DNA from 3 places in the Vibrio sp. 1069 genome. Region 3 is predicted to be linked to each of the others. Evidence: predicted binding sites of a transcription regulator. Region 3 holds the regulator's gene; each other region holds the start of a gene.

Region 1 (7,918 bases), on a different contig from region 3:
TATCAGGAACGTGGCAAATACACCTGCTATGAAAACTGTTGTGAGAACGAAATAAAGGATAGGTAGTTAAACTTTGTTAAGTTCAGGTAAAAGTTGACGTCAGGTACTCCATGAAATTCTTGGGTTTTTTTGACTTTTGCTACATCATGTACTGATAAAATGTAACCACATTTAACCTCGCTACTGTATAAAATAATAGTTAGTAGCGAGACTTTCACTATAAGCAAGGAGTTCTTATATGAACAAAACGTTGATCGCAGCTGCAGCAACTTCAGTACTTCTACTAGCCGGTTGTGCTTCTTCTGATGACGCAGCTACAGCAAATGCAGCAAAATTAGACGAACTAAGCAACCAAGTTAGCCAACTAAGCCAAGACGTACAAGCTCTTCAATCTGACGTTCAAAAATCAGGCGCAGCAGCAATGGCTGCTCAAGAAGAAGCTGAGCGTGCTAACGAGCGTATCGATAACATCGCTCAGTCTTACACTAAGTAAGATTTAATACCGCGTCTTAACGCCCGTTAAGGCGCGGTTATTTCGATAGGAACCCCATTCTGTGCAGCGATTGCTGCTTTAGCCTTCACGTTTTTCATACCGAATTCATCCAACCACCACTTTAACTCTTTCGGCACTTTCAGTTCATCTTTCTCGCCATTACTACGAGTCAAAGGCTCATGTGCTTCTAAGAACACACTTCTGTCAGGCTCAAGTGTCATTTTGATAGGCTGGTTAATGATATTAACGTCTTCGCCGTTACGAACCTTGTCAAATAACCACTCAATGTCACTTGGGTCCATACGAATACAACCCGCGCTGACTCGCATACCAATCCCAAAGTCCTTGTTGGTACCATGAATTAGGTATTCGCCATTCCCGTAAGCTAAACGCAATGCAAACATACCAAGTGGATTATCAGGCCCCGCAGGAACAACGGCTGGTAGGTCAATGCCCTTTGCTTTGTACTCGGCACGAATAGAGGCTGGAGGAGTCCATGTAGGGTTCGGTCGTTTTTGGCTGATACGCGTTGTCATTACTGGGGTATCGCGCCCTATTCGGCCAATTCCGACAGGAAATACATGGACAATATCCTCTCCTTTCGGAAAGTAATATAAGCGCAGCTCGGCTAGATTAATAACGATACCTTTATAAGGTACGTCTGGGAGGATTAGCTGTGTCGGAATAGTAAGAACATGCCCCTCTTCTGGTAAGAAGGGATCCACTCCTTTGTTTGCGGCCATTAAACCTAGCATACCCACATCGTAGAGCTTAGCGATATTTGCCATGGTTTCGCCTTCTTGAACGACGTGGTTTTCAAGGCGACCAATTAAACGGCTTCCATCCTCTGGTAATTCGTACATCTTAGCGAATGATAGACCACTCACTAAAGATAACGACACAGATAGCAGGGTACGTTTTGCGAAACTCATTGATCGCTTTTTGCTAAGCATTTCACTCTATTCCTTGGCACTTTTAAAGAGCTGTAAGGTTATCTCTCTTTCTGTCTTGTGATCAACCATCGGCTTGTGATATTCCAGTAAAGAAAAGCCCTCCCAAGTCCAAGGTTTATGGATGTATTTGTTCGGTACACTTTTGATTTCTGGTACCCAGTGGCGCACAAATTCACCATTAACATCGAACTTTTCGCCTTGGCTTATCGGGTTGAAAATACGAAAGTATGGCTGCCCGTCACAACCCGTAGAAGCAGACCATTGCCAGCCACCATTGTTCGCTGCAAAATCGCCGTCCACCAGCTTACTCATGAAGTACGCTTCTCCCCATCGCCAATCAATATGTAAGTCCTTGGTAAGAAAGCTCGCGACAATCATACGTAATCGGTTGTGCATCCAGCCTGTTTGATTGAGCTGACGCATTGCTGCATCAACGATTGGGTATCCTGTTGTTCCTGTCTTCCATCGCTCAAAGGCTTTCTCATCATAGGACCACTGGATTTTATCCTCCCAATCGATAAATCCTTTGCCTTTGACGAGTTTTGGTTCGAAAACCAATAGGTGCTGATAAAACTCACGCCAAATGATCTCACTTAACCAAGTTGCTTTCCCTTCTGTAAGGTCATTTTGTTGATTTTCAGCATACAAACGAGCAATACACTGCCTTGGTGATAGCGCGCCAATCGCAAGGTATGGAGACAGTTGGCTAGTGCCATCAATAGCTGGAAAGTCTCGCTCGCTTTGATACGCGTCACTGCGCTCCCGTGCAAATTCCCTAAGCTGCTTCAAAATATCATTAGTCGAAGCCAGCCAGTCTTCACTGGATTCTCGAGGATAGCTAAATGTGAAGCTTGAATTAAATCGAGCCGACTCTAATTGTTCGAGTACCTTTTTATTGAGTGGCGCTTGCTCGTGAGGTTTTACTACCGTCGGCATATGGAACTGCGTTAACCAAGCACGCTTGAATGGCGTAAACACCTTAAAATATTCGCCTTGCTTATTAAGAACCGTCGTTGGCGCGTGCACACATTTGTCATGAAACAGTTCAAATTCGATATCGTGAGAAGCTAACGCTTCACTTACTTGTGTATCGAGCTCTCGTTCGTTCACCTCATAGTGAATGTTTGCCATGACAGAAGTGGCTTCAAGTGTTTCCGCCCACCCACTAATCACATCTGTACAATCGGAAAACGACGGCACCTCTTTGTACAAAAAGGGAATATTAAGGCTTTCAAGCTCCTCGTTAAGACAAGCTAAGCGACGAGCAATGAGGTCTGCCTGCATCGGCGCCATGTGATGCTCCCGCCACTGCTCTGGCGTCGCGATAAAGCAAGCGACGACAGGCTGACCTGAATCCAATGCCGCTTTGAGTGCCGTGTGGTCTAACGTACGTAAGTCACGTCGAAACCATACTAAAATCATGGTAGCTCCTATCTTTTGTCTACTAAGTTAGGTGTAATTTCTCTATCACTTCAGAGCACCCCATCCGATCACCTAGTTGTGCGTGAAGCATTTTGATGGACGCTACTTGTTTAGCAGCTAGCGCTTTGTTGGAGAAAAGGTAGATAAACGAACCATTTTCAACGACCTCGTGATCTAGTAGACCAGAAACATCATCAACCTTATCGATCAAAGTCGTGTGATACCCTTGTTCGCAAAGCTTCGCTGCTTGAATCCAACTCTCAGACTCTCTGTTTTGTTCAAAGCTAATGAGCAGACACTTTCCTTTGGAAGCGGCTTTGTTTTCAGAATCGATTACAAGGACAAGTCGAGTGATCAAACAAGTCTGAAATAACCCTACTTGTAAAGATCGCAGCGATCCTTTCACCATGTCTAGCGCATCAAATACTGGGCTAATAAACTGATCAATAACGAGTTTTAGTGGATACTCTTTAAGAACAGAGGCAAGTAAACTCTCTGCTTTTCCTCGATTCAGGGTAGACAGCGCAAGCAGCATGTTTTCAACTTCTTCGAGTGTGCGAACCTCGTTTTTGACTTCGACATCGGCGCTTTTTCCTAGCAGCCCCTTCACTTTACCAATCGAAATCCCCTTCGCGAGCCAGCTCTGGACTTCGCGAATCGTATCGAGATCTTGCTGGCGATAAAGTCTGTGTCCTTTTTCAGTTCGCTGAGGTTGGATCAAGTTGTATCTTCGTTGCCAAGCTCTCAGCGTAACTGGTTTTACACCCGTGATTTCTGCGACATCTCGGATCGCGTATAGTTTTTCTTCTGAACTACAAACCATAGCGTAATCTCATCTCCTGCGGATACGGTTCTAAAAACTTCTGTTTTGCTAAATATTCGTCTGGGTAAGTATTTAAGTAATGCTTAATCAATGTAAGTGGTGCTAGCAGAGGCAGCATTCCGATACGGTAGTCGTGAATCACTGTCGCTAACTCTTCTTTTTCTTCTTTAGTTAGTGAGCGTTTGAAGTACCCTTGTAAATGCATCAACACATTTGTGTTATTTTTGCGGCTAGCCCGATTCGTTAACGCCTTCATCAGTCCTAAACGATACTCTTGGTAAAAGTCTTCAATTTCATAATTAGCGACATCAGCGACTAAGCGGCCAAGGGAGCGGTATGACTCTGGGTGGTGTGCCATTAACGTCAGTTTGTAGCGCGAATGAAAGTCGATGATTTTGCCACGAGTAGGCTCACCATCCATCGAGTCGTAAAAGTCATTTAGACAAAATACTCGAGTGATAAAATTTTCTTTCAATACAGGGTCGTTAAGTCTGCCATCCTCTTCAACAGGCAACCAAGGCATTTTTTGCATCAATGTTTGTGTATACAAGCCAACACCTTCTTTCGCAGCACTGTTCTTGCTGTAAACCTTGACTCGCTCCATGCCACAAGTTGGTGACTTAGCACAAACGATGTAACCACAAAGCTGCTCGCTTTGAAGTTCATCTACTTTATTGGCCGAGTAAGTGAGCATATTGTCGGTATGATCATTTTCTGGATTTTTGGTTTCAACCAATGCAACACGCTCTTCATTAGAAACAAGACGAATGGTTGGACGGGGTACTGGCATACCTACGCCGACTTCAGGGCATACCGAAATAAAGTCAAAATACGGGCTAAGCTCTTTAGTCACAAAGTTGCTCACCTTATGACCAGAGTCAAAACGCACTCGTTCACCCAAAACACACGAACTGATACCTACTTTGATCGAAGATTCCATGATGACGCATCCCTATACAAAAAGTTTTGTTGTATAACTTATAGCAAGCCTTTCCAGATTGTACAAGAAAATAAGTTGTACAATTTAATCGTTTTACTTCACTCGAAAGTATTTCGATCAACCAGCTGTCAGAAAAAAGTTTGGCCCAAAAACAAAGAATTTGTGCGCGCAATCGACAAACTGCTCAAAAGCAAATCGATTGCTCTTTTGATTTCAACAGATTTGGTTATCAATAGGAGTTGCAGTTTCTAAATGCGTGGTTTTTGTGACTAAGCTCTCAAGGGGCCACTGTACGTCCCGTTATTATTGCCTCAACGAAAACGAACAAGTTCAACAGAATTGGTAATAGCGTTCTATAATAGAGGCGTTTTATCAAAACAAAACTTTGGAGAGCACTTATGGCAACCCCACACATTAACGCACAACCAGGTGATTTCGCTGAAACAGTTCTAATGCCAGGCGACCCGTTGCGCGCTAAATACATCGCTGAAACGTTCCTAGAAGATGTGAAACAAGTTTGTGACGTTCGCAACATGTTCGGCTTTACTGGCACTTACAAAGGCAAAAAAGTTTCTGTAATGGGCCACGGCATGGGTATCCCGTCTTGCTGTATCTACGTACACGAGCTAATCGCTGAATACGGCGTGAAAAACGTTATCCGTGTGGGTAGCTGTGGTGCAGTACGTGACGACGTGAAACTAATGGACGTTGTTATCGGTATGGGTGCTTCTACAGACTCTAAAGTTAACCGTATCCGTTTCAACAACCACGATTTCGCAGCAATCGCTGATTACGGTCTTCTAGAAGAAGCAGTTAACCAAGCGCGCGCTCAGGAAGTGCCTGTAAAAGTAGGTAACGTATTCTCTGCAGACCTGTTCTACACACCAGAAGCAGACATCTTCGAGAAGATGGAAAAACTAGGCATCCTAGGTGTAGACATGGAAGCGGCTGGTATCTACGGCGTAGCAGCTGACCTAGGCGCGAAAGCACTGACTATCCTGACAGTTTCTGACCACATCATCCGTGGTGAAAAACTAAGCTCAGAAGAGCGTCAGAAGTCGTTCAACGACATGATGAAAGTTGCACTAGAAACTGCAATCAACATCTAAGAACAAATAGTAAGTAATAATTTGCAGCCAGAGTTATGCTGGCTGCCCGAATTATCCCGAGGGGGCGATTGTGTCTAACGGCGAACTGCCAAAAGACGCAGATGGGTTACAACTCAACTTTTGTAAAACATTGGCGTGTGACAACTTTGGATTGAGTGATGCAAAGCGTTACGTTCTGCAACATGCGAACCCTAAGCGTCCGGCGATGGTATGCCGTGAATGTGGAGCTTTCCCCCCCTTACTTAATAATCGCGATGTCGTGAACGAACTTCATCGCCTGCGGCACGTCCACAGTGACGGGTTGCCTGCTTGCCGTAATGATGATTGCGACAACTTTGGACTTTCTGTCCACACTCACAAACACCTCTATCACGCTTTCGGTTACAGTGGCGATCGCCAACGTTACCGCTGTAAAGTGTGTCAAAGTACCTTTGTCGACAAGTGGTCTGGTGCCAACAAGAAGCTTCAATTTCAAGAGAACTTGATGGGTTTATTGTTTACGGGATATTCCGTACGAGAAATCTGCCGCAAGCTTAGTATTAACCCAAAAACCTTTTACGATCATGTTGACCATATAGCTAGCCGCTGCCGCCGCAAGCTGGCAACCATTGATGCGCGCTGGGTAAACCACGCAACGCATTATGAATTGGCCTCAAACTATATTGCATTGCAACCGAACAGCAATAATGGTGTGTATTGGATTGTTTCTGGCGAAGCGCATTCTGGCTATATTCTTTGCCAGCACGTCAATTATTCCGCTGATGAAGAGCCAATCGCAACTCTCGATCATAATCCTTACGATGAGGTGTCTCGTTTTGTTTCCCAGGAGTACGTAGCGGAAGCAAGTGAGCCGCTTGCGGAACCTTCTCATCACCTCAGAGAGCGAATTGACCAAAAATACCAAACAATTTTGGCTCGCGGTAACGTAGAAGACCCTCTTGGTAATCTATCTGTATTTCATTACCCTTCAAAAGGGGCATTAGTCCGTCCGCCATACACCTCGTATGCACACTATTTGCACGTACTTGATATGTGCTGCCCAAACAAACGTGTATCTCTATACATGCCTCAAGATCCCCTACTACGTTCAGCTGCATTGAGCGTTTGTTTACCTCGTATTAAAGAGAAAAGTGTCGACTTGATGTATGTAGAAGAGGACGCTAGTTGGGACATGAGCACTCCCTTTGGCAAAGTCGATATCGCCTATATGAGTTGGTGGCGCGATCGTTGGGCAATCTCTAGTCAAAACGAAAACCACAAAGGCATTTGCTACCTCGCTGGCGATCAAAATGAGCCTGAAAAATGGTTTAACGTTGCGACAACTCGTCATGTGAAGTTTTATCAAAACCGCTTTCAGATTCTTTTCGAAAGCTTCATTAACGAGCCACGTCGCAAATTACGACCTGCTGGTATTTTACCTCTTTTAGATATATTCAGAGCTTGGCATAATTTGTGCTATCAGGATAAACAAGGTCTTACCGCTGCACAAAGGTTGGAAGTCTCTGATGCACCTTTGACAATCAAACAGCTCCTATCGTAGCTATTCTATTGGTAATTTAGATGTAGTAATTAGGGGTTGTAACGGTATACATTACGGCCCCTGATCGTTTACCAAAACGTTATCCGCATCGCTTTGGTAAAGAAACATGCATCTAACCACTTAATATTAGGTGTGATTTCCAGTTCGATAGTCATGGATGTGAACGTTGGATAAAAACCAAATTCAGCTAGAAGATGATCTCACTAAGCTTAAAGGCCAAATAAAATCGGCCCCTAAACATACCTTTAATATTGCGCAGCAATATCGTATCCGCGCGGAACAAATTTTATTTGTGGACGGAGAGATCAAAGCCTTACTCATCATGGCGCAATGCTGTTGGTGCCTAATGGATTACCGACAAGGCTTAAAACTCGTCAAAAACGCTTACAGCAAACAAACACAGCTTGAAACCGACGATCATCTCCCGGAAATTCTCCATCTTTTTGCACTCCAATATTGGGGCCAAGCAAAGTATTATTCCGCGCAACAATATTGGATTAATGCGCTCGAACAATCTGCTCTTGTTGATGATGTTGAAATTCAAATCGAATCTCTAATTGGGCTTGGTAATGTATGGCGCATCACTAATGAACACCAACTTGCCGCTTCAACTCATGAGTTAGCCGTTAAAGTGGCAA
Region 2 (7,918 bases), on a different contig from region 3:
CTGTCAAAATGATTAAAGAACGATTCTTACAACTGATCCAACTGCTCATTTCAATCTTCCTCATCATGGGAGCACTTGGCATCGGAATTACCATTCAAAAGTTCACTGGCGTTTCCGTTCCAGGAAGTGTCATCGGTATGCTCGTACTGTTTTTCTCCATGACTCTTGGGCTTGTAAAAGTCGACTGGGTCAAACCGGGCGCCACGCTATTTATACGCTATATGATCTTATTGTTCGTTCCTATCAGCGTGGGATTAATGCAACATTTCGATATGCTACTCGCTAATGCCCTCCCTATCATTGCTAGCGCAGTTGGAGGCTCACTCATTGTACTAGTCAGCCTCGCTTGGCTGCTGGACTACTTGTTAAAGGAGAAGCACTGATATGTGGTTAGTTGTTACCATTGCGGTTTTTCTTGTCGCGCGCCAAATTGCAATCAAAGTGAATAATCCTCTAGCAAATCCTTTGCTGATCAGTATTGCAGTGCTCATTCCTTTGCTTACTTACTTAAATGTACCGTTTGAAACGTATTATGCGGATAACGAAGGGATCAGTTTTTTACTTCAACCAGCCGTAGTTGCTCTGGCTTATCCACTATATGAACAACTACCACAAATTAAAGCAAACTGGCGAATCATCACTTTTGCTTGCACAGTAGGCAGTGTGATGTCGATGATGACAACCACCTTGATCGCAGTCGCTTTCAAAGCGGATATCAGTTTAATCGCGAGTCTAGTGGGTAAGTCCGTCACTACACCAATAGCGATGGAAATATCGAGTCACCTCGGTGGTGAAGCCGCCGTTGCAGCGATCTTGGTTCTGATTGTCGGTTTATTGGGCGCAATTTTGGCATACCCAATTTACAATTTGATTGGAATTAAACACCCGATTGCACGTGGTCTGACAATGGGTACAGTCTCTCATGCCTTAGGCACCGCTACTTGTGCAGAGAAACAGCCCATAGATGCCGCGTTCTCATCACTCGCATTGGTTTTATGTGGGATCATAACTTCTATTTTGGCTCCAAGCTTTTTTGCTTTGGCTGTCTGGCTATATCAATAGTTAAGCGCTCTCGGTCTGCCCTCCTTCCGGCAGGCCGTAGCCTTTCCGCTTCTTCCTTACCCTTTTCAAAACCCTATCTTATCTATCAACCTCACCCAGTAATATCGTGAAGGGACTTGATCGAGATATACATTCATAGCATTAGCATTCTAGGTGCTACCACTCGCTCTAGATTACGTAGGCATAAAGTAGCATAGCGGTAAAAGTCGCGTTAGTAACATACTCCTGCTCCTTGGTCATATGAATATATACTGATATGGTTAATTGTGAGACGGAGATAACGCTTCACACCTGTGCAATCGAATACATGTGTGAGCTCACTCTAATTATGTAACAGAATTATCAATTGCATTATTTATCGTGATCTAACGCACGGAACATTTCTATCTTTCACATAGAATAACTGTCCATGCAATAACAAGGATTCAACATGAAAAGTCGCATTGAACAGGCGCTAGCAGGCGCTCCAGAAGCACTTTCCAAACAACTTGCTCCTATCATCCAAGCTGATGATTTTGATGCTACGCTTTCAGTTCAACAATTTGAGCAGTTGCTTTCAGCTACCGGTCTATCAGACAAAGAGCTTCGTGTTGCGCTACTTCCTTTTGCCGCAGCGTACTCCTATGCTCCCCTTTCTGACTTTTATGTCGGCGCTATCGTTCGTGGCCTTTCAGGTCGCCTTTACTTCGGTGCCAACATGGAATTCTTTGGTGTACAGTTGGGTCAAACGGTTCACGCAGAGCAGTCTGCGATTAGCCATGCTTGGATGAAAGGCGAACGTGGTGTTAAGGATATCACTATCAACTTCAGCCCATGTGGTCACTGCCGCCAGTTCATGAATGAGTTATCTACCGCAAACGAGCTTAAAATCCAGCTCCCAGAACGCGAAGAAAAGTCACTTCATGAATACCTGCCTGAAGCCTTTGGACCAAACGATCTCGGTATCGAGTCCGGCTTAATGGCAGAAGTTAAACACCAATTCTCATGTGATGATGAAGACGCACTCATCCAAAGTGCAGTTGAAGCGATGAACATGAGCCACTCTCCATACACCAACAACTTGAGTGGTTTAGCATTAGAGATGACTAGCGGCCGTGTATTCCAAGGCGCTTATGCAGAAAATGCAGCGTTTAATCCTAGCTTGCCACCGCTACAAGTTGCGCTAATCCAAGTTTTACTTGCGGGTGAAAACTTTGACAGCATCAAAGCCGCTGCATTGGTAGAAAACTCTGAAGGTAAGATCAGTCACTTAGCCGATACGCAATCAACGTTGGAAGCGTTGAATCCAGATATTCCGCTTAGTTTTGTCAACGTATAAACGACAAATTCAACAAAAAGCTCTACAACATGTAGAGCTTTTTTATTACCTAAAAACCAAAAGCAAACGTTTGCTTTGTCATAAAACTTCAGTATGATCTCCTGCAATTTCTGTCTCATCACTCTATTTTGTAAGGGAACACTATGTTTGGCACTGCAACTAGCGCAAATGCTACCCGTGTATTACTTTTAGGCTCTGGCGAACTCGGTAAAGAAGTCGCCATTGAATGCCAGAGACTTGGTTTAGAAGTGATTGCTTGTGATCGCTATGCCAATGCTCCAGCGATGCAAGTCGCTCACCGTAGTTATGTTATCGACATGTTAGATGGGAACGCCTTAGAAGAAGTTATTACGAAGGAACAACCTACTTACGTCGTACCAGAAATTGAAGCCATCGCAACCGGCAAACTGGTAGAGCTTGAAGAAAAAGGACTGAATGTTGTTCCAACCGCTAAGGCAACCAGGCTAACAATGAATCGTGAAGGTATCCGACGTTTGGCAGCAGAAGAACTGGAATTGACGACTTCACCTTATCGTTTTGCAGATAACTTTGAAGACTTCAAAGCCGCGGTTGAGCATGTGGGTATTCCGTGCGTGGTGAAGCCAGTGATGAGCTCTTCCGGTAAAGGGCAAAGTGTTATCAAGACCGAAGACGACGTTACAAAAGCATGGGATTACGCTCAGGAAGGCGGACGTACGGGTGCAGGTCGCGTTATCGTGGAAGGTTTTATCGACTTCGATTACGAAATCACTTTATTGACCATCAGAGCCGTTGACGGTGTGCATTTCTGTGCTCCAATTGGTCATCGTCAGGAAGATGGCGACTACCGCGAATCATGGCAACCGCAAACTATGTCAGAAAACGCAGTAAAAGCAGCTGAATACACGGCTGAGAAAGTGGTAAACGCGCTCGGTGGCTACGGCATCTTTGGTGTAGAGCTGTTTGTCAAAGGCGATAAAGTCATTTTCAATGAGGTCTCTCCTCGCCCTCACGATACGGGCATGGTTACAATGATTTCACAGGAAATGTCTGAGTTTGCTCTCCACGTGCTCGCGTTTACCGGAATGCCAATTAATAATATTGTGCAATATGGCCCATCTGCGTCTGCTGTTATTCTTGGACAAGGAACTTCCACAAACATTCGCTTTGAAAACCTAAGCAAAGCTTTAGCTCAACCTCAAACACAAGTTCGTCTATTCGGTAAGCCAGAAATCGATGGCCGCCGCCGTTTAGGTGTTGTCCTTACGCGACGAAAAACCACCGAAGAAGCCGTTCAAGATGCTGTTGAAAGTGCTTCAAAAGTGAATATCATTTATTAAATACGAACCACTCATACAAAAATAGCGCAGCTCAACTTGCTGCGCTATTTCGTGTTCCAAACCGAAGAGAGCCTATTCACTCTCGATTAAGTACACTTCTTCAGAGAAGCGACTTAAGCCTTTTTTCGCAATTTTAGGATGATTCTCGTCAGCTTCATCTACGTTCAAACAAGTAACTTTGTAACCTGAAAATAACTGCTCAATCTCTTCGACCGGCACGCTAAATGGAGGCCCCGCCATCTCTTCTTGAGGATAGTTGAGTGTAACAAGCAAAATACGACCGCCTGGATTCAGCAGTTGCTTGAGACGCTCTACATACTCCTCTCGCATATCTTGCGGTAAAGCAACCAACGCGGCGCGATCATAAATGATATCGGCTTGAGATACTGGTGCAGTGAAAAAGTCCCCAGTATAAATAGAGAGCTCATCAAATTGATAAAGCTCGTGCATGCCATTAAGAGGCGTTACCGTTGGCGTGTAAAAATGTTCAGCAAAAAAGGCACGCACAGCGATATGGCTTAGCTCAACACCTTCAACCGAATCATGCTTCATCGCTAGCCAAATCAAGTCTTCTGACTTTCCACATAAAGGAACTAACACTTTATCTTCACGCTTTGGATTAGTGTGTTTCCAATATACTGGTAATAGCGGGTTTACATCTTCCAAGTGAAATCCGATTTGATTGCTGGCCCATTTGTTATGCCAAAATTCTTGGTCTCTCATTTTACTTTCTACTTGTCGGCTGTTTTCATTTTGAGAGGTAAGACTAACGTTTTTTTTCAATTTGTCTATGCCGTTCATCTTTGGTTAATACTGCGGTGATAGGATGTAATCGGTCTCATAGGAGATGCGCCTTTATCTGATAATCAGAATAAAGAAAAGAGAAATGGTGATCTAACGCACGATTCTACTTCAAGATAAAACTGAAACCTTGGAATCTTTCGTAATGGCCCCATTTATAAGTTAGTACCTGATTTGCCGAACTTAGCGACCTTTATGTTCCCTATTTTCTAAGTACAAGCAAGTTAAGGAGAGTGAATGAGCTTATTTCTTCGTACTACAGCATTGATGCTTTTGGTACTTAGCCGTGCACCGGCATTTGCCGCACTTCCAATTACCCCTGCGCCTAATGGCGAACAAAATCGTTCAACCAGCCAAAACGAAGTTTGTTCGAAACTTTTTAAACACAGCCTTAGCGGTTTATATGGCATTCAGTCAATCGACACCACACCAACTCAGCCATATTCTGACTTCGACATTCTTTACAGCAAAGCTCACCAAGCGCAATTTGAACTTGAAACTATCTGTAAAAGTACCGCACTTCTTAATGACGCTCAGCCATACTTCGCAGGCGTGAAATCCAAACAACGAGCAGAAGAAAAGATAGCTTTAGAGTTAGATGGGAAAGTTGAACGTATTACTGACCTAGCACGTGCAACGATTGTAGCTGAAGACGTCGCGAGTTTAGTCTCCATTTATGAAACGTTAGAGCGTGAAACAACGATTGTGAAAGTAAAAAATCGATTCAAAAAACCTGGCCCTTCAGGATATAGAGACTTGAACTTGCTCGTTCGTTTACCAAAAACAAACCTAGTAGCCGAAGTTCAACTGCACTTGAAAGCAATCGCAGATGTAAAAAGCGGTCCCGAACACGACCTATACGAAAAAATCCAGAAACTAGAACGTCAAGCGATGTTGGAAAAACGTGAGCTAAGCGAAATAGAGCTTGCCTCTATTCGCAACATGCGTACACAGTCTAAGAACTTGTACCAACAAGCATGGCAACCATACTTAACAACGCATCTAGAAGCGGCGTAACCGATATCATTAAGCGTCTCTCATAAACAGAAAAACCACCGCATTACGGTGGTTTTCATTTGTATGCACACGAATTTTACGCAAAAAAAAGACCACGCCTTAGCGTGATCCATTTATTCGGCTTACTGTACTTTCTTCAGGTTTTCTACACGAGCTTTTAACTTCTGACCCGGGCGAAAAGTCACTACACGTCGAGCAGTAATTGGAATATCTTCACCAGTTTTCGGGTTACGACCAGGTCGTTCATTCTTGTCACGAAGATCAAAGTTACCAAAACCTGACAGTTTTACCTGTTCGCCACTTTCCAGTGCCTTACGAATCTCTTCAAAGAACACTTCCACCGTTTCCTTGGCGTCCCGCTTACTAAATCCTAATTTATCAAACAGGTTTTCTGCCAGTTCGGCTTTTGTGAGCGCCATAAAACTTTCCTCAAAGCTATGTTAAACAATGCTACGTTAGTGTAGCGCCAGAGCAGTTTTACCCTACCAATTCAACAACATATCGGGGTTACATCAGGAAGTGTATGACAAGCTTATGATTTTCGCCAACTTTTTTCTTGGCGAACAAAAGGAATAGCACTACGTAAATTATTGTTAAACGCCAGAAATTTGATATTTTTGTTTTTGTTTCATCTTTATCAGGAAAAACATCCAGATTATAAAACTAAAAGTAGTTTAAATATCAACATTAAACACTATTTAATAAAAATATCAGATATTGGTTATTTAACAGACACTTGACATAGAACTTGTCGTAAATTCAGTGATTTGTATGTAACTCGATACGTAACAATTAGATTAAAAGGTATGACCACCTGTACTTTGCAACTGTGCTTAGAAAGCTTGATTAAACCCACGCTTCTCGCTGTTTAACGATGACGCCATATATAAAGATTGATAATGTGGAAGTTCGTGTATTTCCTCATTAGCTTCTTACACTGCTTCTAGGCGACCATGATTAATCAAATCATAAATATTCTTTTCCCTGTTTTTGCTCTTGTCGGAGTTGGCTATTTGGTCGGTCGTTACATCAAGCCTGACTTTCGCCCAATAAACCGCATTAATATTGAGGTTTTTTACGCCAGCACTGGTATTTTCGTCACTCGTTAGCATGCCGCTCGATTCAAATCAGGGGCCGCTTCTCTTGGCGGCAATTGTCGCGGTTTTAATTCCCGCACTACTCATGATCCCGGTATGTCGATGGACGTCACTCTCGTTTAAAACCTGGGCGCCACCACATATGTTTCGCAATAGCGGAAATCTAGCTATTCCTTTGTTTACCTATACGTTTGGAGAAATTGCGCTGTCGTCAGCAGTGCTTTTATTTGTCGTGTCAGCATACTTGCATATCAGCTTAGGCGTAATGCTGCTTAGTCATGGCAACCCTTTTAAGCAAATAGTCAAGATGCCAATCTTTTTAGCAGCGTCGTTGGCTCTGTTTCTCAACGTGTCAAATGTGGGTGCATGGGCGCCTTTATACGAAGCCACGGCTCTACTTGGGCAAGCGGCCGTACCCGTGATGCTTTTATCTCTGGGGGCACAAATGTGTCATTTAAGGTTGGACGGTTTAAAGATTGGTGTGTTGTGTACCGTGCAGTCACTGGCAACTGGTGCTGTCGCTTTTGCACTTATTTATTGGTTAATTCCCCTTCCAACGATGCAATTGCAAATGATGGTGCTCTTCACAATGCTGCCGCCAGCCGTCATGAATTACCTATTTGCGGAAAGACTGAATATAGAACCCATGAAGGTGGCGTCAATGGTACTATTTGGCAACTTTTTCAGCATTCTTACGCTGCCTCTTCTGCTTAGCTATACCCTCTCACTCGCTGCCTAACCGCCAATAAGCTATCGTTAGCGTGTATTAGCTGAAAAACAATACGTTCCTAATCTCGGGTAAGGGCCATCCCTAGTTTGGTCTAGTATTTTAAAATAATGAGGGGTGGTGCGAGCAGTAAGGAACTTGAACAACGATAAGGTAATCCTAAAAATAAAAAAACCCTGCCAAACTGGCAGGGTTTTCATTTCTTAAGAAGATACGTTACGCGAGATTAGTCACGTAGAGACGCACCAAACTTCTCAGAAACGTGAGCAACGATAGCGTCAACCGCACCAGCGATATCTGCATCTTCAAGCGTACGCTCAAGTGACTGTAGAGTCAGAGCGATTGCTAGGCTCTTCTTACCTTCTTCAACGCCTTTACCTACGTAAACGTCGAACAGTTTTGCATCTTTAAGGAACTCGCCACCTTGCTCTAGACAAGCGTTAACAATGTCACCAGATGCAACAGCTTCATCCACTACTACCGCGATATCACGACGGTTTGAAGGGAATTTAGAAAGTGCTACCGCTTCTGGGATCACTTTGCTGTTAATTGCAGACCATTCGATTTCGAATACGAT
Region 3 (7,918 bases):
TCGTCTAATGTCGAAGTGTCGTTTCCTAATGATGGCAGAGCACCCAGAGCGCTTCTCTGAAACGATCTTTGCGGAGATGCGTGGCGTTTCAGACGACGAGGGTAATTCACCATTCTGGCAATGGCTTCAAGAGCATTTCTTCTCTATCGATTTCACTCTTGCAGATTACCTGACAGGTATCGGCAAGAAAGGCTTTATCGCCGACTTGATGCCGAAACTGCCTATTTACATCAATCTGCTCAGCCCAGAAGCGCAAGCCGTGATTGGTCAAGTACATGACAACACGCGTCCAGCGCTGAAGCTGCTTGAGCGTGAAGGTTTTACCAACCGAGGCTACGTCGACATCTTCGACGGTGGCCCAACGGTTGAGTGTGATCTGCGTAATATTGAGTCGGTACGTCATTCATTCCGTGCGCAAGTCAAAATCTCTGAACATTCCAGCACACAAGACTTCTTGATGTGTAATTCATCTTTCGAGAACTTCCGTGCGACAGTCACTAAAGCGGCGTATGACGCAGAAACACAAAGCGTGATGATTGCACCAGACGTTGCGGATGCACTTTCGGTTGAAGAAGGGGATTTCGTTCGCCTTCTTCCGCAGTAACAGACGACAGAATTTAAGGATAGAAACAATGACACATTGGATTGCAGGTGAGTGGGTACAAGGTCAGGGTGAAGCATTTACGTCTCTGTCGCCGTACAACCAAGAAGTAATCTGGCAAGGCAAAGGTGCAACGGCAGAGCAGGTGAACCAGGCGGTATCTGCAGCGCGTGAAGCGTTTATTGACTGGAAAAAGCGTCCATTTGCAGAGCGTGAGGCGATCGTGTTGGCTTTTGCTGAGAAAGTAAAAGAGAACAGCGAAAAAATCGCTGAAGTGATTGCCAAAGAAACCGGCAAGCCAATCTGGGAAACACGTACCGAAGCGGCAGCGATGGCAGGTAAAATTGCGATTTCTATTCGCGCTTATCATGACCGCACTGGTGAGGCGAGCCGTGAAGCAGCAGGCAACCAAATCGTATTGCGCCACCGCCCATTGGGCGTGATGGCGGTGTTTGGTCCTTACAACTTCCCAGGCCACCTACCAAATGGTCACATTGTGCCTGCGCTATTGGCTGGTAACACGGTAGTCTTCAAACCGTCTGAGCAAACGCCATGGACGGGTGAATTGGCAATGAAGCTATGGGAAGAAGCCGGTCTGCCGAAAGGCGTGATTAACCTTGTCCAAGGCGCGAAAGAAACTGGTATCGCCCTCGCTGACGCTAAAGGCATTGATGGCGTACTGTTTACGGGTAGCGCGAATACGGGGCATGTATTACACCGTCAATTTGCGGGTCAACCGGGCAAGATGCTCGCACTAGAAATGGGTGGTAATAACCCGATGGTGATCTCTGATAAATATGGTGATTTGGATGCCACGGTTTACACCATCATCCAGTCAGCGTTTATCAGTGCTGGGCAGCGTTGTACGTGTGCTCGTCGTTTGTATGTGCCATTGGGTGAAAAAGGCGATGCGCTTATCACCACACTCATTGAAGCGACACGCAATATTCGCGTAGACCAACCATTTGCAGAACCTGCGCCATTTATGGGACCGCAAATTTCGGTCGCGGCAGCCAAGTTTATTCTTGATGCACAAGCTAATCTACAGTCTCTTGGCGGTGAAAGCTTGATTGAAGCGAAAGCAGGAGAGGCGGCGTTTGTTTCTCCAGGCATCATTGATGTAACGAACATTGCTGAGTTACCAGATGAAGAGTACTTCGGCCCACTTCTGCAAGTGGTGCGCTACGAAGGATTAGACAAAGCCGTGGCGCTAGCAAACGATACGCGCTTTGGCTTATCTGCTGGTTTGGTTTCAACCGACGACCAAGAATGGGAATACTTCGTTGACCACATTCGTGCAGGAATCGTGAACCGTAACCGCCAGCTTACTGGGGCAAGCGGTGATGCGCCATTTGGTGGTCCGGGGGCGTCGGGTAACTTGCGCCCAAGCGCTTACTACGCAGCAGATTACTGTGCGTACCCAATGGCATCAATGGAAGGTCAAGAAACTGTCTTGCCTGCAACATTGAGTCCAGGTGTAGCGCTATAAGTTTTAATAATAGAGTCGCAACTATGCATTGCGGCTCACCTTGCCGGCGCATCATTTAGGTATGGGTTGTAGTGATCGTTGGCAGAACACGAAAAGTGAGCAAAGACTCGGAAAAGCGTGTTGACTGACTGGCATTTACCGTCACAGGTTGATGGTTGCTCGTTCATTATTCTGGACAACTTTTGTTGTGAACGAGCAGCCAACTTCCGCTTACCTTTAAACTCTACATCTCGTAACAAGGAGTCGTTATGACGCCCGATGTGTTATTTGAATCGCTATGGCAAGATTACATTCAACGTCTTTGCCCTTCGGCGGCTAAAGTGCATCAGCTGCTTCAAGAAGATGAGCCTCTGATTAATGATCATATAGCTTTACGTACCTTCAATATCGCGCCTCTTGGTATTGAAACTCTAGCTAAGCCATTTGTAGCTATTGGTTACAAGGCGTGTGGTGATTACATTTTCGAAAGCAAAAAGCTGGTTGCTAAGCACTATGAGCACCCAGATCCGAAGCAACCTAAAGTATTTATTAGTGAGCTAAAAGTTGAAGAGTGCTCGCCTGAGCTACAAGAGATTGTGAAAAATTTGGTGGCACAAATCGATGCTGACAAGCTGAAAGATAGCGCATTCTTACATGGTGGACGCTTGTGGGATTTAAGCTTTGCTGATTACCAAACGTTGGCTAAAGAAAGTGAGTACGCATCTTGGCTTGCGGCGCATGGTTACGGAGCAAACCACTTCACGGTGAGCGTTAACCAGCTCAATGAATATGAAGAAGTGAAGCAGGTAAACGATCATCTGCGTACCGCTGGGTTTACCATTAATGAAAATGGTGGTGAAGTGAAGGGCACTCCTGAGGTGTTGCTAGAGCAGTCATCGACCATGGCAGATAAAGTAGCGGTTCGTTTTAGCGAAGGCACTGAAATTATCCCTGGCGGGTTTTATGAATTTGCTAAGCGCTATCCGATGGAAAATGGTGATTTGTACCCAGGTTTCGTGGCCGCTTCAGCTGACAAAATCTTTGAAAGTACGAATGGCTAAGTTTTAGGGTTAACCTGTTAAGCTTACTCATTAGTGTTCGCTGCACCCTATCTCATTTGGTCATGAGTAAATAAAAAGCCACCAATGTTGCCATTGGTGGCTTTTATAATTTTGTTCGTGTCACTCTAGTTCGAGATTAACGAGTACCGTAAACCACGATGGTTTTACCGTGAGCAGAGATTAGGTTCTGCTCTTCTAGCATCTTCAAGATACGACCTACTGTCTCACGAGAACAGCCAACAATTTGACCGATTTCTTGACGAGTGATCTTGATTTGCATGCCGTCTGGGTGAGTCATTGCGTCTGGTTGTTTTGCAAGGTTCAGAAGCGTCTGAGCGATACGACCAGTTACGTCTAGGAACGCCAGGTCACCCACTTTTTGGCTAGTTACTTGAAGACGACGAGCCATCTGCGCAGAAAGACGCATTAGGATGTCTGGGTTTACTTGGATAAGCTGACGGAACTTCTTGAAAGAAATTTCAGCAACTTCACAAGGAGATTTAGCACGAACCCAAGCTGTGCGCTCTTGGTCTTCCTCGAATAGACCAAGTTCACCAATAAAGTCTCCTTGGTTTAGGTAAGAAAGGATCATCTCCTTACCTTCTTCGTCTTTGATAAGAACCGCAACAGAACCTTTAACGATGTAGTACAAAGTTTCTGCCTTTTCGCCCGCGTGAATTAGCGTGCTCTTTGAAGGGTACTTATGAATATGACAGTGTGAAAGAAACCACTCTAATGTTGGGTCGGTTTGAGGTTTACCTAGAACCATAATATCTCACTTCCTCTGCAGGGTACGCTTGCGCTATCCATATTTTAGCTAAGCCTGAATTAGGCCTACTAGAATAAGAGCACTTTTTATATGCTGCAAGCTCTCTTGTGTTTCGGTAAGAAATAGTATCCTTTTTCGAAAACGATTTCTTGATTTTAATCGTGCCATGATTGAGATTTTGTAAGCAAAACTGTGCACATGATCACGGTATGAAAAGTAAACATCTTCGCAGGCAGGTTTTTAGCCAATTTTCCCTGTTTCGATGAGCTGTTGTAGGATAGGCCGAACTATGAGCTCCATTGCAAAGCTCATCTTACCGCCGGGTACGACAATCGTGTTGTGGCGTGACATGAATGAGCCATCAATCATGGCCAGCAGATATGGGAAGTCGACATTCTTGATACCGCGTAGGCGAATCACCACAAAACTCTCATCCAAACTAGGGATGCCTTTTGCATTAAGTGGGTTGGAAGTATCAACGGTCGGTACGCGCTGGAAGTTGATGTGAGTACGAGAAAACTGCGGAGTGATATAGTTGAGGTAATCGTCCATGGATCGCACGATTGAGTCCATTACCGCTTCACGCGAATGGCCGCGATCGCGAGTGTCACGTACGAATTTTTGGATCCACTCTAAGTTCACAATCGGCACCATGCCAATTAAGAAATCCACATGTTGAGCAACATTAACATCGCCATCGACCACGCCACCATGTAACCCTTCATAAAACAGCACGTCGCTGTTTTCGGGTAAGTCTTGCCACGGTGTAAACGTGCCTGGCATTTGATTGTAGGGAACCGCTTCGTCAAACGTGTGCAGATAACGGCGCACGCTGCCAGTGCCGTCATGCCCGAACTTACGGAAAAACTCTTCTAATCCCGGGAAGTCATTAGCTTGTGGGCCAAAGTAGCTAATGTGTCGACCTTGCTCGCGGGCTTTGCGGATTTCGATGTCCATCTCTGGGCGAGTAAAGCGATGGAAGCTATCGCCTTCAACCCATGCGGGTTTAACGTTCATCATATTGAACATTTTACGGAAGGCTTCAGATGTAGTGGTCGTGCCGGCACCGGACGAACCAGTAACCGCAATAATTGGGTGTTTAGCTGACATGACAAACCTTGTCGAAAATTACTTACCTGTAATGTGCAGTAGAGTTACTACTGCACGGTCGATATCCCACTATAGCACGTAACAATACCTTGTCATCGAGTGGGATACGGTAAAATGTGAAGGGTCTAAAATTTTGTTTTATGTTGAATATCGACGGTTTCGTGTAGCTCAGAGAACACGATAACCGCTTCACCTTTTTCCAATTGAGCTTTGACTTGATCAATTTTGTCTTGCAAAGAAACCTCGACGGTTCCGTAATCCGTTCCTTCGCGTAAGACGAATTCACGAATTAAGTTTTCCAATGTTTCCGGCGCAATGTCTTGCCATGGAATGATCATAAATACCTCTAACTTTTATGATGAGCGGCTAGTTTACTGCGTTCGTTGCTTGGATACAGCAGAAAGGTAATCTGCGGCGATACTTTCGTAATACGCGGGCAGCGCTTCCTCCAACCAAAACTTAGGTTTTAACGCCGTTCCTGTCAGGAAGCCAACATGGCCACCGTGTTCAAAGAGACGGTAATCAATGTTATCTGGCAGAACAAACTTCGGGATCACATCGTCGGTCATGAACGGATCGTCTTTGGCATGGATGATCAGTGTGGGTAGCGTGATTTGCTGTAGTTTACTTAAGCCAGAGCATTGGTCGTAATAATCTTGTGCGTCTTTGAAGCCATGCAATGGTGCGGTAATCAAATCATCGAATTCATACAATCGTGTGACACGTTTTATTGAGTTGTAGGACAGCGCAAGCTCGCCATGCAGTAGATGATGCTTTTGTAACGCGTTACGTTTCAGTGAAGAAAGCAGATAACGGCGATACACTTTTGAAAAGCCTTGTTCTATACGGTTTGCACACGCCGCTAGGTCTAAAGGCGCTGAGATAATAGTCGCTGCATTCAAAATAGGGTGGTCTTTATATTGGGCTAAATAATTCGCCAACATGTTACCGCCAAGAGAAATACCAACTGCAACTTTGGGATTATCAGGAAAACGTTGTTCAAGGTGCTCTAGGAAGTAACGAGCATCCGTCACTTCACCCGAGTGGTAAGCTCGTGCTTTTTTGTTTGGTTTACCGCTGCAGCCACGAAAATGCATCATCACCGACAGCCATCCAGATTGAGCAAATGCATTCATTAACCCATTGGCATAAGGGCTATAGAAGCACCCCTCTAATCCATGAAATAAAACAAAAATCGGCTTTTTTTGTGCAGGCTCTTGGGTTGGGTTCTCGCTCCACGCGAGATCGAGAAAGTCGCCATCGGATGTATCGAGGGTTTGCCAAATCGGCGTAAATAACGCTTTTTTGCGAATAAAACGCGGCAAAAGTGTTTGGAGATGCGGGTTTTTGATCCCGGCGGCTGCGAAAAATTGTGTCATACCTAACTGCTCTTATGCGGTCCTTCGGTGTCCGTTGAAGAACTTATTAATATAATCCTTTATAAAGATTATAGGTATTCTACAGATTTATGGGCGTTTTGGTGGTTGAATGTTTGGCACCGGAATAGCAAAGGCTTGCTGCAAATGCTCCCCACCGAGTTGACGACAGTATCTCAACGTCAGTGGGTCACCATCATTTTTGAGTAGTGTAAGTGAGTTAATGCAGTCCACCAAATCCGCTTGTTGCTGCTTTTCTAGTTGCAGCTCAAACTGCAAGGTCTCACGATACAAAGCGTCATTGACTTGAGACTTAAGGTGGCGACGAAGGTCGCGAAAGGAGTGAAGTAAAGTTTCGCTTCTACCTAGACAGTCTTGCACCAAGGGCCAGTCTTTTTCTTGGAAAATGAGTTGCTGCTCATCGAGCCATCTGAGCAGCAGGAGTAGGTTCACGTTACCGTGGTAGTTGTTCTGTAATGATAAACACGCCTCTTTCACTTCTCGCACACCATAAAATTGCAGACTAAACTGCCAAAGGTGTTCTAGGGTGAGTGTGTATTCAGCGTGTTGATTACTCATTGATTAAACTCTAGCTCCATCTGCTCCAACGTTTCTTGAGCAGACATCCATTCCATTTCAATTTCTTCGAGCTCAGCTTTACTGGAAGCTTGAAGTGCCAGCACTTGGTTAAGTTTAGCTTTATTTTCGGCCGCATACAGTGAGTTGTCCGCCAATTGTTCTTCAGCTTCGGCCAGTGCAGCACCTAACTTATCCATTTTATTTTCTAGTTGTGTCAGCGTTTTGCGAATTGGCGCTGTCTGTTTTCGAAACTCTGCATCGCGACGTTTTTGCTCTTTCTTCGCAGCTGCGCTGTTGGCCGTATCTTTGCTTGGCTGCGCAGCCTGCGCTTCTTTGCGTTCCGCTCTTTGTTGTTCGGTTAACCATTTATAATAGTCATTTAAATCACCGTCGAACGGAGCAACTTGTCGATCATGCACTAAATACAAGTCATCGGTCGTAGCGCGCAGTAAATAGCGGTCGTGCGAAACAATCACCATCGCACCTTCGAATGTTTGCAGTGCCATCGTAAGTGCTTGGCGCATGTCCAAGTCTAAGTGGTTGGTCGGTTCATCAAGTAGCAACAGGTTTGGCTTTTGCCACACAATTAAAGCCAATACCAAACGGGCTTTTTCGCCACCAGAAAACGGCGCAACTTTTTCTAGTGCTTTGTCACCTTGGAAGCCAAAGCTACCTAGGTAATCACGTAGCTGCTGTTCGGTTTGATCGGGTGCGATTTGCATCATGTGTTGCAGCGGCGTTTCTTCAGGATGAAGCGTTTCTAACTGGTGCTGAGCGAAGTAACCAATTTTCACGCCTTGTGAGTAAGTTAGGTCACCACCTTGCGCGTTAAGTTCACCAGAGAGCAGCTTGATTAAGGTCGATTTACCCGCACCATTACGGCCGAGTAGACCAATACGACTGCCAGGAACCAAGTTTAAGCGGATCTTCTCTAAGATGAGGTTGTCACCGTAA

Evidence for each region. Region 3 encodes CRP, which controls carbon source genes, mostly activating them, when cyclic AMP is high. Its sites were predicted from a motif close to TGTGANNNNNNTCACA; they were not measured.
Region 1: the regulator CRP is predicted to act here: its motif matches at 4,896-4,911, upstream of deoD (purine-nucleoside phosphorylase).
Region 2: the regulator CRP is predicted to act here: its motif matches at 1,373-1,388, upstream of cdd (cytidine deaminase).

The regions. Positions count from the first base shown of each region.
Region 1 is NZ_JAWOWP010000003.1:29,346-37,263, forward strand. It holds gene R7040_RS06185 (Lpp/OprI family alanine-zipper lipoprotein) at 239-493, shown strand; gene R7040_RS06190 (L,D-transpeptidase family protein) at 520-1,446, opposite strand; gene phrB (deoxyribodipyrimidine photo-lyase) at 1,453-2,868, opposite strand; gene R7040_RS06200 (MerR family transcriptional regulator) at 2,891-3,691, opposite strand; gene R7040_RS06205 (YbgA family protein) at 3,681-4,631, opposite strand; gene deoD (purine-nucleoside phosphorylase) at 5,030-5,740, shown strand; gene R7040_RS06215 (hypothetical protein) at 5,811-7,280, shown strand; gene R7040_RS06220 (hypothetical protein) at 7,447-7,918, shown strand, end outside.
Region 2 is NZ_JAWOWP010000001.1:352,789-360,706, reverse strand. It holds gene R7040_RS01580 (CidA/LrgA family protein) at 9-383, shown strand; gene R7040_RS01575 (LrgB family protein) at 385-1,062, shown strand; gene cdd (cytidine deaminase) at 1,493-2,380, shown strand; gene purT (formate-dependent phosphoribosylglycinamide formyltransferase) at 2,524-3,699, shown strand; gene R7040_RS01560 (thiopurine S-methyltransferase) at 3,772-4,422, opposite strand; gene R7040_RS01555 (phosphoribosylglycinamide formyltransferase) at 4,738-5,517, shown strand; gene ihfA (integration host factor subunit alpha) at 5,640-5,936, opposite strand; partial or broken gene R7040_RS01545 (AEC family transporter) at 6,471-7,353, shown strand; gene pheT (phenylalanine--tRNA ligase subunit beta) at 7,568-7,918, opposite strand, start outside.
Region 3 is NZ_JAWOWP010000024.1:27,863-35,780, forward strand. It holds gene astA (arginine N-succinyltransferase) at 1-604, shown strand, start outside; gene astD (succinylglutamate-semialdehyde dehydrogenase) at 633-2,090, shown strand; gene R7040_RS22320 (DUF1338 domain-containing protein) at 2,339-3,130, shown strand; gene crp (cAMP-activated global transcriptional regulator CRP) at 3,267-3,899, opposite strand; gene R7040_RS22330 (phosphoribulokinase) at 4,140-5,009, opposite strand; gene R7040_RS22335 (YheU family protein) at 5,135-5,347, opposite strand; gene R7040_RS22340 (hydrolase) at 5,381-6,388, opposite strand; gene R7040_RS22345 (TIGR02444 family protein) at 6,476-6,964, opposite strand; gene R7040_RS22350 (ABC transporter ATP-binding protein) at 6,961-7,918, opposite strand, start outside.